DNA from 3 places in the Nocardia sp. NPDC050697 genome. Region 1 is predicted to be linked to each of the others. Evidence: riboswitches for the same ligand, from Rfam matches in the RefSeq annotation. Region 1 holds a riboswitch; each other region holds the start of a gene.

Evidence for each region. A riboswitch is a leader RNA that binds a small molecule or an ion and turns the genes downstream of it on or off. The one in region 1 is predicted to bind S-adenosylmethionine.
Region 2: linked by a shared signal. The riboswitch ahead of AB0H71_RS10575 (rhodanese-like domain-containing protein) and the one ahead of AB0H71_RS30055 (bifunctional o-acetylhomoserine/o-acetylserine sulfhydrylase) in region 1 are both predicted to bind S-adenosylmethionine.
Region 3: linked by a shared signal. The riboswitch ahead of AB0H71_RS14915 (aminotransferase class V-fold PLP-dependent enzyme) and the one ahead of AB0H71_RS30055 (bifunctional o-acetylhomoserine/o-acetylserine sulfhydrylase) in region 1 are both predicted to bind S-adenosylmethionine.

The regions. Positions count from the first base shown of each region.
Region 1 is NZ_JBFAHY010000011.1:40,246-44,635, forward strand. Features, by position in the region: gene AB0H71_RS30050 (homoserine O-acetyltransferase) at 1-84, opposite strand, end outside; gene AB0H71_RS30055 (bifunctional o-acetylhomoserine/o-acetylserine sulfhydrylase) at 81-1,397, opposite strand; SAM riboswitch class IV at 1,410-1,520, opposite strand; gene AB0H71_RS30060 (NADP-dependent isocitrate dehydrogenase) at 1,922-3,139, shown strand; gene AB0H71_RS30065 (hypothetical protein) at 3,289-3,987, shown strand; gene AB0H71_RS30070 (hypothetical protein) at 3,977-4,288, shown strand; gene AB0H71_RS30075 (hypothetical protein) at 4,285-4,390, shown strand, end outside.
Region 2 is NZ_JBFAHY010000002.1:639,806-644,195, forward strand. Features, by position in the region: gene AB0H71_RS10565 (FAD-dependent oxidoreductase) at 1-644, opposite strand, end outside; gene AB0H71_RS10570 (hypothetical protein) at 871-1,305, shown strand; SAM riboswitch class IV at 1,372-1,486, shown strand; gene AB0H71_RS10575 (rhodanese-like domain-containing protein) at 1,502-1,918, shown strand; gene AB0H71_RS10580 (O-succinylhomoserine sulfhydrylase) at 1,915-3,129, shown strand; gene AB0H71_RS10585 (DJ-1/PfpI family protein) at 3,170-3,799, shown strand; gene AB0H71_RS10590 (MarR family transcriptional regulator) at 3,796-4,239, shown strand; gene fgd (glucose-6-phosphate dehydrogenase (coenzyme-F420)) at 4,236-4,390, opposite strand, start outside.
Region 3 is NZ_JBFAHY010000003.1:651,170-655,559, forward strand. Features, by position in the region: gene AB0H71_RS14905 (YbaK/EbsC family protein) at 1-203, shown strand, start outside; gene AB0H71_RS14910 (flavin reductase family protein) at 275-739, shown strand; gene AB0H71_RS14915 (aminotransferase class V-fold PLP-dependent enzyme) at 1,025-2,341, opposite strand; SAM riboswitch class IV at 2,387-2,500, opposite strand; gene AB0H71_RS14920 (Pls/PosA family non-ribosomal peptide synthetase) at 2,766-4,390, shown strand, end outside.

The DNA of each region.
Region 1 (4,390 bases):
CTTGACGTCGCCCACCGGGATCACGCCGTAGGTGCCGTCCGGCGGTGGTAGCCGGACGGTGCGCGCTTCGATACCCACGGTCACGACGCCGCGTCGAAGCCCGCGCGCAGGTCGGTCAGGATGTCTTCCAGCCCCTCGATCCCGACGGCCAGCCGGACCAGCCCCGGCGTGACGCCGGAGCTCGCCTGCTCGTCGGGGGTGAGCTGGGAGTGCGTGGTGGAGGCCGGGTGGATCACCAGCGAGCGCACGTCGCCGATATTGGCGACGTGGCTGTGCAGCGTCAGCGCGTCCACGAACTTCTTGCCCGCCTCGACGCCGCCCTTCAGCTCGAAGGCGATCACCGCGCCCGCGCCCTTCGGCGTCAGCTCCCTGCCGCGCTGGTACCACGGCGAGGTGGGCAGCCCGGCATAGGCGACCGAGGTGACCGCCGGGTGCGTGGCCAGGAACTCGGCGACCGCCTGCGCGTTCTGCACGTGCCGCTCCATGCGCAGGCTCAGCGTCTCGATGCCCTGGCTGATCAGGAAGGCGTTGAAGGGCGAGACCGCGGAGCCGAGGTCGCGCAACAGCTGCACCCGCGCCTTGAGCGCGAAGGCGGGCGCGCCCAGGTCGGCGAAGATCGCGCCGTGGTAGCTGGGGTCCGGGGTGGTGAAGCCGGGGAAGCGGTCCTCGCCGGACTCGGTCTTGCCGGTCCAGTCGAAGGTGCCGCCGTCCACGATCACGCCGGCGATGGCGGCGCCGTGGCCGCCCAGGTACTTGGTGGCCGAGTGCACCACGATGTCGGCGCCGTGCTCCAGCGGCCGCAGCAGGTAGGGCGTGGCCACCGTGTTGTCCACGATCAGCGGGACACCGGCCGCGTGCGCGACGGCGGAGATGCCGGGCAGGTCGAGGATGGCGCTGCTCGGGTTGGCGATGGTCTCGCCGTAGAAGGCCTTGGTGTTCGGCCGGACGGCGGCGCGCCACTGCTCCAGGTCGTCCGGGTCGTCCACGAAGGAGACCGTGATGCCGAGCTTGGGCAGGGTGTAGTGGAAGAGGTTGTAGGTGCCGCCGTACAGGTGCGGGCTGGAGACGATGTGGTCGCCCGCGTTCGCGAGGTTCAGGACGGCGAAGGTCTCGGCGGCCTGGCCGGAGGCGACGACCAGCGCCGCGACGCCGCCCTCCAGGGCCGCGATCCGCTGCTCCACCACGTCCTGGGTGGGGTTCATGATCCGGGTGTAGATATTGCCCGGCTCGGCGAGGCCGAAGAGCGCCGCGGCGTGCGCGGTGTCGCGGAAGGTGTAGGAGGTGGTCTGGTAGATCGGCAGCGCGCGGGCGCTGGTGCTGCCGTCGGGGGCCTGGCCCGCGTGGATCTGCTTGGTCTCGAAGGACCAGTTCGCGGTGGGATCGGTCGTCTCGGTCACGTGTTACCTCCAGGAGAGCGCTTGCTCCCGGCCGTCGGGAGCCGGGTCATCACCCGGAGCACCCCGCCGCTGCTGGAGGGTTGCCGGCCAGCGAGCCGGGGCTTCGCGCTGGCACTCATGACCTGTTCGACATCGTAACCGGACCGAGGTCTGCCGATCGAACCCGAGTGCCGGGCTATCCACAGGTGGCCGCTGTGAATGCGATCACAGGGGGTTCGCGACCGCTCTGAGCGGGTGGGTGCTGCGCCGCTCCCGGCTCTCGTCGTACGCTCGGATGGTGAGCAAGGGGCGTGTCCTCGGTCACGCCGGACCTACTCGCGGGTAACGAGTCGGGGTCTCCGCCAGGGCGACCCTCGCCGTGCAATGCGAGGTCGGGCAGCAGTACGCTTGTCTTGTTTGCACCACAGGGTCTCGCCGACCAAGCGGGACATAGACGTTGTCTGTTGGACAGCTGGGGTCCGCTCACAAGCGTGTTCGCCTGGCCGTGCAATGAGGGCACACACCCTAGGAGGACACGAAGATCCATGTCCAAGATCAAGGTTGAAGGCACCGTCGTAGAGCTCGACGGCGACGAGATGACGCGGATCATCTGGCAGTTCATCAAGGACAAGCTGGTCCACCCGTACCTCGACGTGAACCTCGAGTACTACGACCTCGGCATCGAGTACCGCGACAAGACCGACGACCAGGTCACCGTGGACGCGGCCGAGGCGATCAAGCGGCACGGCGTCGGTGTCAAGTGCGCCACGATCACCCCGGACGAGGCGCGGGTCGAGGAATTCGGGCTGAAGAAGATGTGGCGGTCGCCGAACGGCACTATCCGCAACATCCTCGGCGGCACGATCTTCCGCGCGCCGATCATCATCTCCAATGTCCCGCGGCTGGTGCCGGGCTGGACCAAGCCGATCATCATCGGCAGGCACGCCTTCGGCGACCAGTACCGCGCCACCGACTTCAAGGTGTTCCAGCCCGGCACGGTCACCCTCACCTTCACCCCGGAGGACGGCAGCGAGCCGATCGTGCACGAGGTCGTGAAGATGCCCGAGGACGGCGGCGTCGTCATGGGCATGTACAACTTCAAGAAGTCCATCGAGGATTTCGCGCGGGCCTCGTTCAACTACGGCCTGCAGCAGAACTACCCGGTGTACATGTCGACCAAGAACACCATCCTCAAGGCCTACGACGGCATGTTCAAGGACACCTTCCAGGAGGTGTTCGACGCCGAGTTCAAGAGCCAGTTCGACGCCGCCGGGCTCACCTACGAGCACCGGCTCATCGACGACATGGTCGCCTCCTCCATGAAGTGGGAGGGCGGCTACGTCTGGGCCTGCAAGAACTACGACGGCGACGTGCAGTCCGACACCGTCGCGCAGGGCTTCGGCTCGCTCGGGCTGATGACCTCGGTGCTGCTCACCCCGGACGGCCAGACCTGTGAGGCGGAGGCCGCGCACGGCACCGTCACCAGGCACTTCCGCCAGCACCAGCAGGGCAAGCCGACGTCGACCAACCCGATCGCGTCGATCTTCGCCTGGACCCGGGGGCTGGAGCACCGCGGCAAGCTGGACAACACCCCCGAGGTGATCGGCTTCGCGCAGACGCTCGAGGACGTCGTCATCAAGACGGTCGAGGGTGGGCAGATGACCAAGGATCTGGCCGCGCTGGTCGGCGGGGACCAGGGGTACCTGAGCACCGAGGAGTTCCTCGGCGCGCTCGATGCCAACCTGGCGCGCGCGCTGCGCTGATCGTCGTCTCGACAGCCCCCGTTCCGCTGATCGCGGAGCGGGGGCTGTCGTCGTTGGTGCCTGGATCGTTGCGATTGACATCAATCTGCTGAAGCGGAAGAGTTGGCTCGGTTGCTCGATCGGGCAGCGCGATACGGGGGAGTGCGATCATGGGGGCGGGGTTCTACAACCATGTGGATGATCCGGACGAGTTCTGGGACGACGAGCCGTTGGTGCCGCGCGCGGTAGCCGCGCCACCCGCCCCGCCGCCGCGAATCTCGGTCGGCTCGTCGTTCGTCACGATCGAGGTCGACAGCGGCTGCCTTCCGGTCCGGGTTTCGCCGAACTCGCAGTGGCGTAGCCAGGTCGCACCGAACGAGGCATCCGCCGAGCTCATGGCGGCCTATCGGGCCGCGGTGTCGGAGCGGGTCGAGCGGTTGTGCGCGGGGGGCACCTGGCCGACCGCGCAGCAGATCTCGGACGCCGCTACGCCCGACGCCAGGACCATCGCGACAGTGCTGCTCGAAACCCGGACCTGGGCGGAGTACACGGCCCTGTCCAGCGCGATGATCGGCAGCAGCAGATATCAGGGTTCCGGCCAGGCGGTGATCTACGGCGCGTCGGCGGTCACGGTGATTGCCGACGGCACCCAGCTGCGCGCGATCGAGGTGCGGAGTGGGTGGGCCGCGACGGCCGATCCCGACGAGATCGGCGACGAGCTGCTGCGGTGTGCGGACATGGTCCGCTCGGCACGGCCGACCTTCACGGTTCGTGGCGACTATTCGCGCTATTCGGACGCGGATCTCGAGCACGAACTGGACCGACACAGACTGCGACTCCTGGAAGCCGAGGTGCACGGTGAGCGATAAATTGACGGTGAGCCTGGCGGCGATGCGCTTGGCCGTCCGAAGCTGGCAGGAAGCCGCGGTCGTCCTCGGCGAAGGCGCGGCGCTGACATCGAAACTGGAGATCACCGCTACGCAGGCCGGAACATTCGCGGAAGCGCTCGACAAGTACAGCCCGGCTCCCGGCTATTTCCGGGACAGGTTGAACGAGGGGGTCACGGTCTTCGGTGATATCGCCGCGGTGCTGAACTCGGCCTGCAATGCGTACGAGAGCGAAGAGCGTGCCAGTACGGGGCGGCTGACCAAGCTGGAGAACGAAATATGAGTGACCCGGAACAGGATCGGATCAGTCTGTACGACAAGATCTCGTTCATCAGGGAGCGGAAAGATCGGATCGGCGATCTCCCGGCGAAGGTCGACGACTACG
Region 2 (4,390 bases), on a different contig from region 1:
TCGCGCAGCTCCAGCGGGGTGAACTTGGCCTGCGCGGGGCCGCGGCGGCCGAAGACGTGCACCTCGACGGCCTTGTTCTGCTTGAGCCCCGCGTAGACGTTCGGCGGGATCTCGGTGGGCAGCAGCTCGTCGCCGGTCTTGGCGAGCACGCGGGCGATGTCGAGCGCGACATTGCCGACTCCGAGCACCGCGACCTTCTCGGCCTCCAGCGGCCAGCTGCGCGGGACGTCCGGGTGGCCGTCGTACCAGGAGACGAAGTCGGCGGCGCCGTAGGAGCCGTCCAGGTCGATGCCGGGGATGGTGAGCGCGCGGTCGGCGTTGGCGCCGGTGGAGAAGATCACGGCGTCGTAGAAGCGGCGCAGATCGTCCAGGGTGATGTCGGTGCCGTAGTCGATATTGCCGAGCAGCCGCACCTGCTCCTTGTCCAGCACCTTGTGCAGCGCGGTGATGATGCCCTTGATCCGCGGGTGGTCGGGTGCGACGCCGTAGCGGATCAGCCCGAACGGCGCGGGCATCCGCTCGTAGAGATCGATGGAGACGTCCGCGTCGGACTTCATCAGCGCGTCGGCGGCGTAGATCCCGGCCGGGCCTGCACCCACGATCGCAATGCGGAGCGGCCGGGCCGCCTCACTCTGTTCGGTCATGTTCACGCGCACCTTCGGTCGATACGTTCATCTGGCGTCTACTTAGCCCAGGCTAACCTGAGATCGCGCTCCCATTCTCCCCGGAGCATCGGACGGCGGCTCCGGCACGAGTCGCAAGCAGCCATTCTATCGGCCCTGCTCCGCTCGGTCCGCGACCCGGGTGCGCAGCGCGTATCCTGCCGGGGCCGGTGCGCCGACGGCCCAGGTCATCGGTGATCATCGAGGGATGAGCGAGCAGCAGCCCGGCGGCGACGAGCCGGAAGTCCGATCGATCGTGCCGTTCGTGGCCGCCGGCGTGCTCGCGGTGCTGGTCCTGGTGGGGATCGTGATCGCCGGGGTGCTCTCGCCGGCTGAGAAAAATGTCACAGAGGCGGACAAACTCGCCGCCGCGGTGCGCAACTACGCCGACGCGCGCGGCCGCAGCGACCTGGTGCCCCCGCCCGGCACCGCCTGCCCCGGCTTCGACGAGGCCGCCTCGCCGCTCGCCGAGCAGCTCGGCGGGCCGGAAACCAGCACCGATATCGAGGTCGCCGAGCTGGCGAACCCGGTGGTCGAGGGCGAGCGCGGCCGGATCACGGTGACCACGCGGGTGGCCGGCCGCACGGCCACCGCCACCTGGACCCTGGCGAAGGAAGGCGACCGCTGGCTGGTCTGCGGATGACGCGCCCGGACGCGGGAGAACTCGTATTGACAGCACCCGCTTTCCCGGGGCAATCTCGGTTCGCAAGGTCATGAGAACCAGCGCCAAGCCCCGGCTCGCTGGTCGGCAACCCTCCTCCGCGGCGGGGTGCTCCGGGTGACGACCTGGCCGTATCGGCATTTCCCTGCGGCAAGCGTGGATTCACAGGAGGTTCGACATGAGTTATGCCGGTGACATCACCCCGAAGCAGGCGTGGGAGCTGTTGCGCGACAATCCGTCCGCGGTGCTGATCGATGTCCGCACCGAGGCGGAGTGGCGCTGGGTCGGGGTGCCGGACACCACCGAGCTGGACCGGCCCACCGCGCTGATCGAGTGGGTGGACGGCACCGGCTCGCCCAACCCGGCCTTCCTCGAGCAGCTGAAGCGAGCGCTCGACGGGCGCGATCCGGAGGCCCCGGTCGTGTTCCTGTGTCGCTCCGGCCAGCGCTCGGCGAACGCCGCGAGCCTGGCGACCGGCGCCGGAATCGCCCCCTCCTACAACGTGATCGACGGCTTCGAGGGCCCGCTGGACGGCACCGGCCACCGCGGCTCGGCCGGCTGGCGCGCCGACGGCCTGCCCTGGCGGCAGTCGTGATCACCGGCGGCGCCTTCGACCGGCCGCTGCCGGAGAACGTCGGCCCGGCCACGCTCGGCGTGCGCGGCGGGCTGCGCCGCTCGGGGTTCGAGGAGACCTCCGAGGCGCTCTACCTCACCTCGGGCTTCGTCTACGAGAGCGCCGAGGCGGCGGAGGCCGCCTTCACCGGTGATGTGGAGCACTTCGTCTACTCCCGGTACGGCAACCCGACGGTCGCCGTCTTCGAGGAGCGGATGCGGCTGATCGACGGCGCGGAGGCGTGCTTCGCCACCGCCAGCGGCATGGCCGCGGTCTTCACCGCGCTCGGCGCGCTGCTGAAGGCCGGGGATCGGCTGGTCGCCGCGCGCAGCCTCTTCGGCTCCTGCTTCGTGGTGGCCAACGAGATCCTGCCGCGCTGGGGCGTGCAGACGGTCTTCGTGGACGGCGAGGATCTGGACCAGTGGGAGCAGGCGCTCTCGGTGCCCACCCAGGCGGTGTTCTTCGAGACACCGGCCAACCCCATGCAGAACCTGGTCGACGTGCGGCGGGTCAGCGAGCTCGCGCACGCCGCGGGCGCGAAGGTGGTGCTGGACAATGTCTTCGCCACCCCGCTGCTGCAGCGCAGCCTTGAGCTCGGCGCCGACGTGGTGGTCTACTCCGGCACCAAGCACATCGACGGCCAGGGCCGGGTGCTCGGCGGCGCCATCCTCGGCGACCGGGAGTACATCGACGGCCCGGTGAAGACGCTCATGCGGCACACCGGCCCGGCGCTCAGCCCGTTCAACGCGTGGACCCTGCTCAAGGGGCTGGAGACCATGCCGCTCCGAGTCCAGCACTCCACCAAGGCGGCGCTCGAGGTGGCCCGCTTCCTGGAGGGGCACCCGGCGGTGGGCTGGGTGCGCTACCCGTTCCTGGAGACGCACCCGCAGCACGAGCTGGCCACCACGCAGATGAGCGGCGGCGGCACCGTGGTCACCTTCGAGCTCGCCGCCGGCGCCGACGAGGGCAAGAAGCGCGCCTTCGAGGTGCTGAACCGGCTGCGGGTGATCGATATCTCGAACAACCTCGGCGATGCCAAGACGCTGATCACGCACCCGGCCACCACCACGCACCGGGCCATGGGCGCGGAGGGGCGGGCCGGGATCGGGCTCACCGACGGCGTCGTGCGCGTCTCGGTCGGGCTGGAGGACGTCGAGGACCTGATCGCGGATCTGGACCACGCGCTGGGCTGAGCCATTGACAGCATCCTGTCATGTTTGACAGGATGCTGTCATGACTTCGGAACCTCGCATCGTGTACACGGCGGTCTACGACACCCTGGCCGACTGGGAGGTCGGGGCCGCCATCGCGTACCTCAACAACCCCGAGCTGCAGCGCGAGCCGGGCTCGCTGATGGTGCGCACCGTCGGCCGCGGCACCGAGCCGGTGACCACCGGCGGCGGCATGCGCGTCCTGCCCGACGTGGATCTGGCCGAGGTCGAACTCGACCGGGCGGCGGCGCTCATCCTGCCGGGGGCGAGCCTCTGGGATCAGGGCGACGAGCTGGCGGGCTTCGCCGAGCTGGCCCGCGACTTCCTGGACGCCGGGCGGCCGGTGGCGGCCATCTGCGGCGCCACCTTCGGGCTCGCCAAGGCCGGGCTGCTCGATACCAGGGCGCACACCAGCAACGACCCTGGCTACCTCGCCGCCAGCGGCTACGCGGGCAGCGCGCGCTACCGCGACGAGCCCGCGGTCACCGACGGCAATGTGATCACCGCGACCTCGCTGGCGCCCTTCCACTTCGCGCACCAGGTCTTCGCGGCGCTCGACGTCTACGAGCCGCAGGTGCTCGACGCCTGGTTCCGGCTCTTCGCCGAGCGCGACCCGAGCGCCTACGCCGTGCTCGCGGAGCACGGGGCGTGACCGAGCAGGAGCTGTTCAGCACCGCGGCCATCACCTCGTTCGCGCTGAACGGCCGCTTCCTCGCGGTGGCGGAGAAGCTCGCCGCGCCCGCCGGGCTCACCGCCGCCTGGTGGCAGGTGCTCGGCGCGGTGCTGCACGAGCCGCTCCCGGTGGCGGGCATCGCGCGGGCCATGGGGATCACCAGGCAGAGCGTGCAGCGCATCGCCGACCTGCTGGTCGGCAAGGGGCTCGCCGAGTACCGGGAGAATCCGGCGCACCGGCGCGCCAAACTGGTCGCCGTCACCGACGAAGGCTTGGCCGCGGTGCGCCGGATCTCCCCGCAGCACGCGCTGGTGTCGCAGCGGCTCGCCGCCGAACTCGGCGCCGAGCGGTTCGCCGAGATCGTCGCCGCGCTCACCGAACTCGCGGCGACAATGGACCGGCTGGAACTGGACTCCTAGCCCAGCTTGCGCAGCCGCGGCCCGAGATCGCGCTGGAAGAGGTCGAGGAAGCGGCGCTGGTCGTGGCCGGGGGCATGGAAGACCAGGTGGTTCAGGCCGGCGTCGAGGTAGGGCTTGATCTGCTCGACGGCCTCGTCCGGGTCGCTGGCGA
Region 3 (4,390 bases), on a different contig from region 1:
CGCTGACCAGGGAGGTCACCGGGCAGCCCGCGGGCGGGGTGGCGCCGCTCGGGCACCCGGCCAACCTCTCCACCTGGGTGGACACCGCGCTCGCCGCGCACCCGCAGCTGTGGGCGGCGGGCGGGCATCCGGGCACGCTCTTCCGCACCTCGTTCACCGAACTGGTGCGGATCACCGCCGGACAACCGGTCGACATGAGCTGAGCACGCGTACGTTCGTTGCTGTGAGTGCACCAAGTTCCGACGGCATCACCGCCGAGCAGTACCGCGCCTCCATGCGGCACTACCCGGCCGGCGTCACCATCGTGACGCTGCGGGCCGCGCACGGCCCGGTCGGCTTCACCGCCACCTCGTTCGCCTCGCTCTCCCTCGACCCGCCGCTGGTGTCGTTCAACATCGCGCACACCTCGTCCAGCCTGGAGGCGCTGCTCGCCGCCGAATCGGTAGTGATCCACTTCCTCGGGGCGCATCAGCGGGAGCTGGCGCAGCGCTTCTCGCGCAGCGCCGCCGAGCGGTTCGCCGATCCGGCGCTCTGGGCCGAGCTGGAGTCGGGGGAGCCGGTGCTGCACGGGTCCCCGCTCTGGTTGCGGGCGGTGGTGCACCAGCGCTTCGCCATCGGCGACCACACCTTCGTGGCCGGGCTCGTCACCCGGGTGCACGACGAGACGCAAGGGGCGTCGCCCGCGGCGCCGCTGCTCTACTACGACGGGCGGTACCACCAGCCGACCGAGCTGGGCTGAACGCACGCCGGTCCCCCATCTCGGGGCAGAGCTGGGCCGAGCGCCCGCCTCCGCTCCCCCATCTCGGGGCCGCGAGCGGCCACCTCGGCTTGTTTGCCACGACACAAGTGGGCGCTTCGGCGCAGGCGGCCTGGGGCCCGGCAGCCGGCCGACAGGCCGACAGGCCGAGGAGACATGGTCGGCCGGGCCGGACCTCGGCGATGGTCCGACCCGGCCGACCCGGCCCTCCGTCCGACTCGAAGCGCACATGAGTCGAGGCGGCCGCTTGCGGCCCCGATATGGGGGTCAGAATCCGGCGCAGGGGGCGGCGCCGAAGGCATCGGCGCCGAGGGGGCGGGTTTCGGGGACCGGGCTCCAGGCCCCGCCCTCGGCGGCGTAGGACCACGCCGACTCCCCGCGCACCAGAGTGTGCAGGGCGGCGATGAGCCGATCCACGTGCTCCACGGTCGTCCCGACGCCCACACTGGCCCGCAGCGCGGCGGGCAACCCCAGCCGCTCGAGCAGCGGATGCGCACAGAACCGCCCGTCCCGTACCCCGATCCCGTGCTCCGCGGAGAGATACGCGGCAACGTGCCCGGGCGCGAACCCGTCCACCGTGAACGCCACGATCCCCACCCCCTCCCCGCTGTCGGCGAAGATCCGCGGCTGCGAAACCCCCGGCACCCCGGCCAGCCCGTCCCGCAACCGCTCGGTCAGCGCCCGCTCGTGCGCCACGAACCGCTCCTCCGGGATAGCGGCGAGCGCCTCGCACGCCGCGGCAACCGCCGCCGCCCCGAGCACATTCGGCGACCCGCCCTCGTGCCGCTGCGGCGCCGCGGCCCACTCGGTCTCCGCCACCGAGACGGAGCGAACCGCCCCGCCGCCGGCGAGATACGGCGGAGCCGCGTCCAGCCAGTCCCGCCGCCCGACCAGCACCCCGGCCCCGAACGGCGCGTACAGCTTGTGCCCCGAGCACACCAGGTAGTCGATCCCGGTGTCGCGCAGCGAGATCCGCCGGTGTGGCGCCAGTTGCGCCGCGTCCACCAGCAGCCGCGCCCCGCAGCGGTGCGCGATCTCGGCCAGCTCGCGCAGCGGAAGCAGCTCCCCGGTGACATTGGAGGCGCCGGTGACGGCGAGCAGCGCGGCCGGCTTGCAGCACAGCTCGGCGACCAGCCTGCGCAGCGTCTCGGCGACGGTGCCGGCCGCGGTCACCACCCGGCGCCCGTTGGCGAGCCAGGGCAGAAAGTTGGCGTGGTGCTCGATATCGAGCACCACGGTGTCGCCGGGCACGCAGCGGGCCAGCAGGTTCAGCGCGTCGGTCGTCCCGCGGGTGAAGACGGTGACCTGGTCGTCCGCGGCGTCGAAGAACGTGCCGACGGTGCCGCGCGCACTCTCGTAGCACTCGGTGGAGACCCGCGAGGCGTACCCGGCGCCGCGGTGCACGCTGGCGTAGTACGGCAGCAGCGCCGAGACCCGCTCGGTCACCGCGGCCAGGGCCGGGGCGCTCGCGGCGTAGTCGAAGTTCGCGTAGCCGACGGTGCCGCCCTGCACCAGCGGGACGGCGAGGGTGTCGCCGGAGGTCGCCGCGAGCGGGGCACAGGTCGGTTCGAGAACAGCGGTCATCACGTCATCCCAACGTTCGGGGACTCGCGAAAGGGGGAGCCGTCGAGTCCGCGCTTGCCGCGTCCGGTCGGACGACGGCCCGGTCGTCACCCGGAGCACCCCACCGCGGAGGAGGGTTGCCGACCAGCAAGCCGGGGCTGAACGCTGGTACTCATGACCTGGCGAAAAGACTGACAAAGCCGCACCGGGGTTGTCAAGCGCGGCTCCGGCGAAGATCACAGCCCGCTCCGGCGCGGGCCCCACCAGGCACGACTGCCGGGGTGAACGCCGGATGAACAGCGACGCACCCCTTCGACCAGCGCAAATACCCGTGCGGCCGAGTAGCGTGGACAACCGGTCGCCGCCGGGTTCGCCCGCTGGTAACCCGAACATGGCAGAACGAGCGGGAAGCGTGGGCACATCGATGAAAGGTGGTGGGGACGTCATGGTCCGACCACAGCTCCATCCGCCGGAACTCGATTCCGCAGCCCCCGGCTCGGCGCCACCCGGCACCGCCACGCTCCCCGACCCGCTGCGCCGCGGCGCGCTCGCCGCACCCCCGCGCACGCTCGTCGACATCATCACCGCTACCGCACAGGAATTCCCGGACGCGACCGCCATCGACGACGGCGAGACGGTGCTCAGCTACCTGGAGCTCGTGGTCGAGATCGAGACCGCGATGAACCGGCTCGCCGAAGCCGGGGTGCGGCGCGGCGATCGCGTCGGCATTCGGCTACCTTCTGGCAATCGTGAGCTGTACGTCACCATCCTGGCGGTGCTCTACTGCGGCGCGGCCTACGTCCCGGTGGACGCGGACGACCCCGAGGAGCGCGCGCAGCTGGTCTTCGGCGAGGCGAAGGTGGCGGCGATCGTCACCGCCGACGGCATCCTGCCCGGCACCCGCGAGGCCGGGGCGGCCGACGACAGCGACTGGGCCGATCTCCCCACCCCCGACGACGACGCCTGGATCATCTTCACCTCCGGCTCCACCGGCACCCCCAAGGGCGTCGCGGTGACGCACCGCAATGCCGCCGCCTTCGTCGACGCCGAGGCCCGCCTCTTCCTGCCGGATGCCCCGATCGCCCCCGGCGACCGGGTGCTCGCCGGGCTCTCGGTCGCCTTCGACGCCTCCTGCGAGGAGATGTGGCTGGCCTGGCGCAATGGCGCCTGCCTGGTCCCGGCCCCGCGCGACCTGGTGCGCACCGGCGCCGACCTGGGCCCGTGGCTCATGCGGCGCGGCATCACCGTGGTCTCCACCGTCCCGACGCTGGCCGCCACCTGGCCCGCGGAGGCGCTGGATGGCGTGCGGATGCTCATCTTCGGCGGCGAGGCGGTGCCGCCGGAGCTGGCCGAGCGGCTGGCCCGGGACACCGAGCGCGAGGTCTGGAACACCTACGGCCCCACCGAGGCCACCGTCGTCGCCTGCGCCGCCCGGCTGACCGGCGAGCCGCCGGTGCGCATCGGGCTCCCGCTGGACGGCTGGGACCTGGTGGTGGTGAACGCCGATGGCCGGCCGGTGCCGGAGGGCGAGACCGGCGAGCTGGTGATCGGCGGCGTCGGGCTGGCCCGCTACCTGGACCCGGCCAAGGACGCGGAGAAGTACGCCCCGCTGCCCGCGCTCGGCTGGGAGCGCGCCTACCGCAGCGGCGATCTCGTGCGCAACGACCGCGCGGGGCTGGTCTTCCTCGGCCGCGCCGACGACCAGATCAAGCTGGGCGGCAGGCGGATCGAGCTCGGCGAGATCGACAACGCGCTGCAGCACCTGCCCGGCGTCACCGGCGCGGCCGCCGCCATCCGCACCACCAAAGCGGGCAACAAGATCCTGATCGGCTACCTCACCGGCCCGGACACCGACTACGACCTGCGCGCCGCGCGCGCCGCGCTGGCCGGGCAGCTGCCCGCGCCGCTGGTCCCCCGCCTCGCCATCGTCGACGACATGCCGACCAGGACCTCCGGCAAGGTCGACCGCGACGCCCTGCCCTGGCCGCTGCCGAACGCCGCCGAGGACGACCCGGAGAACGAGCTCACCGGCACCGCGCTCTGGATCGCCGGAATCTGGGACTCCATCCT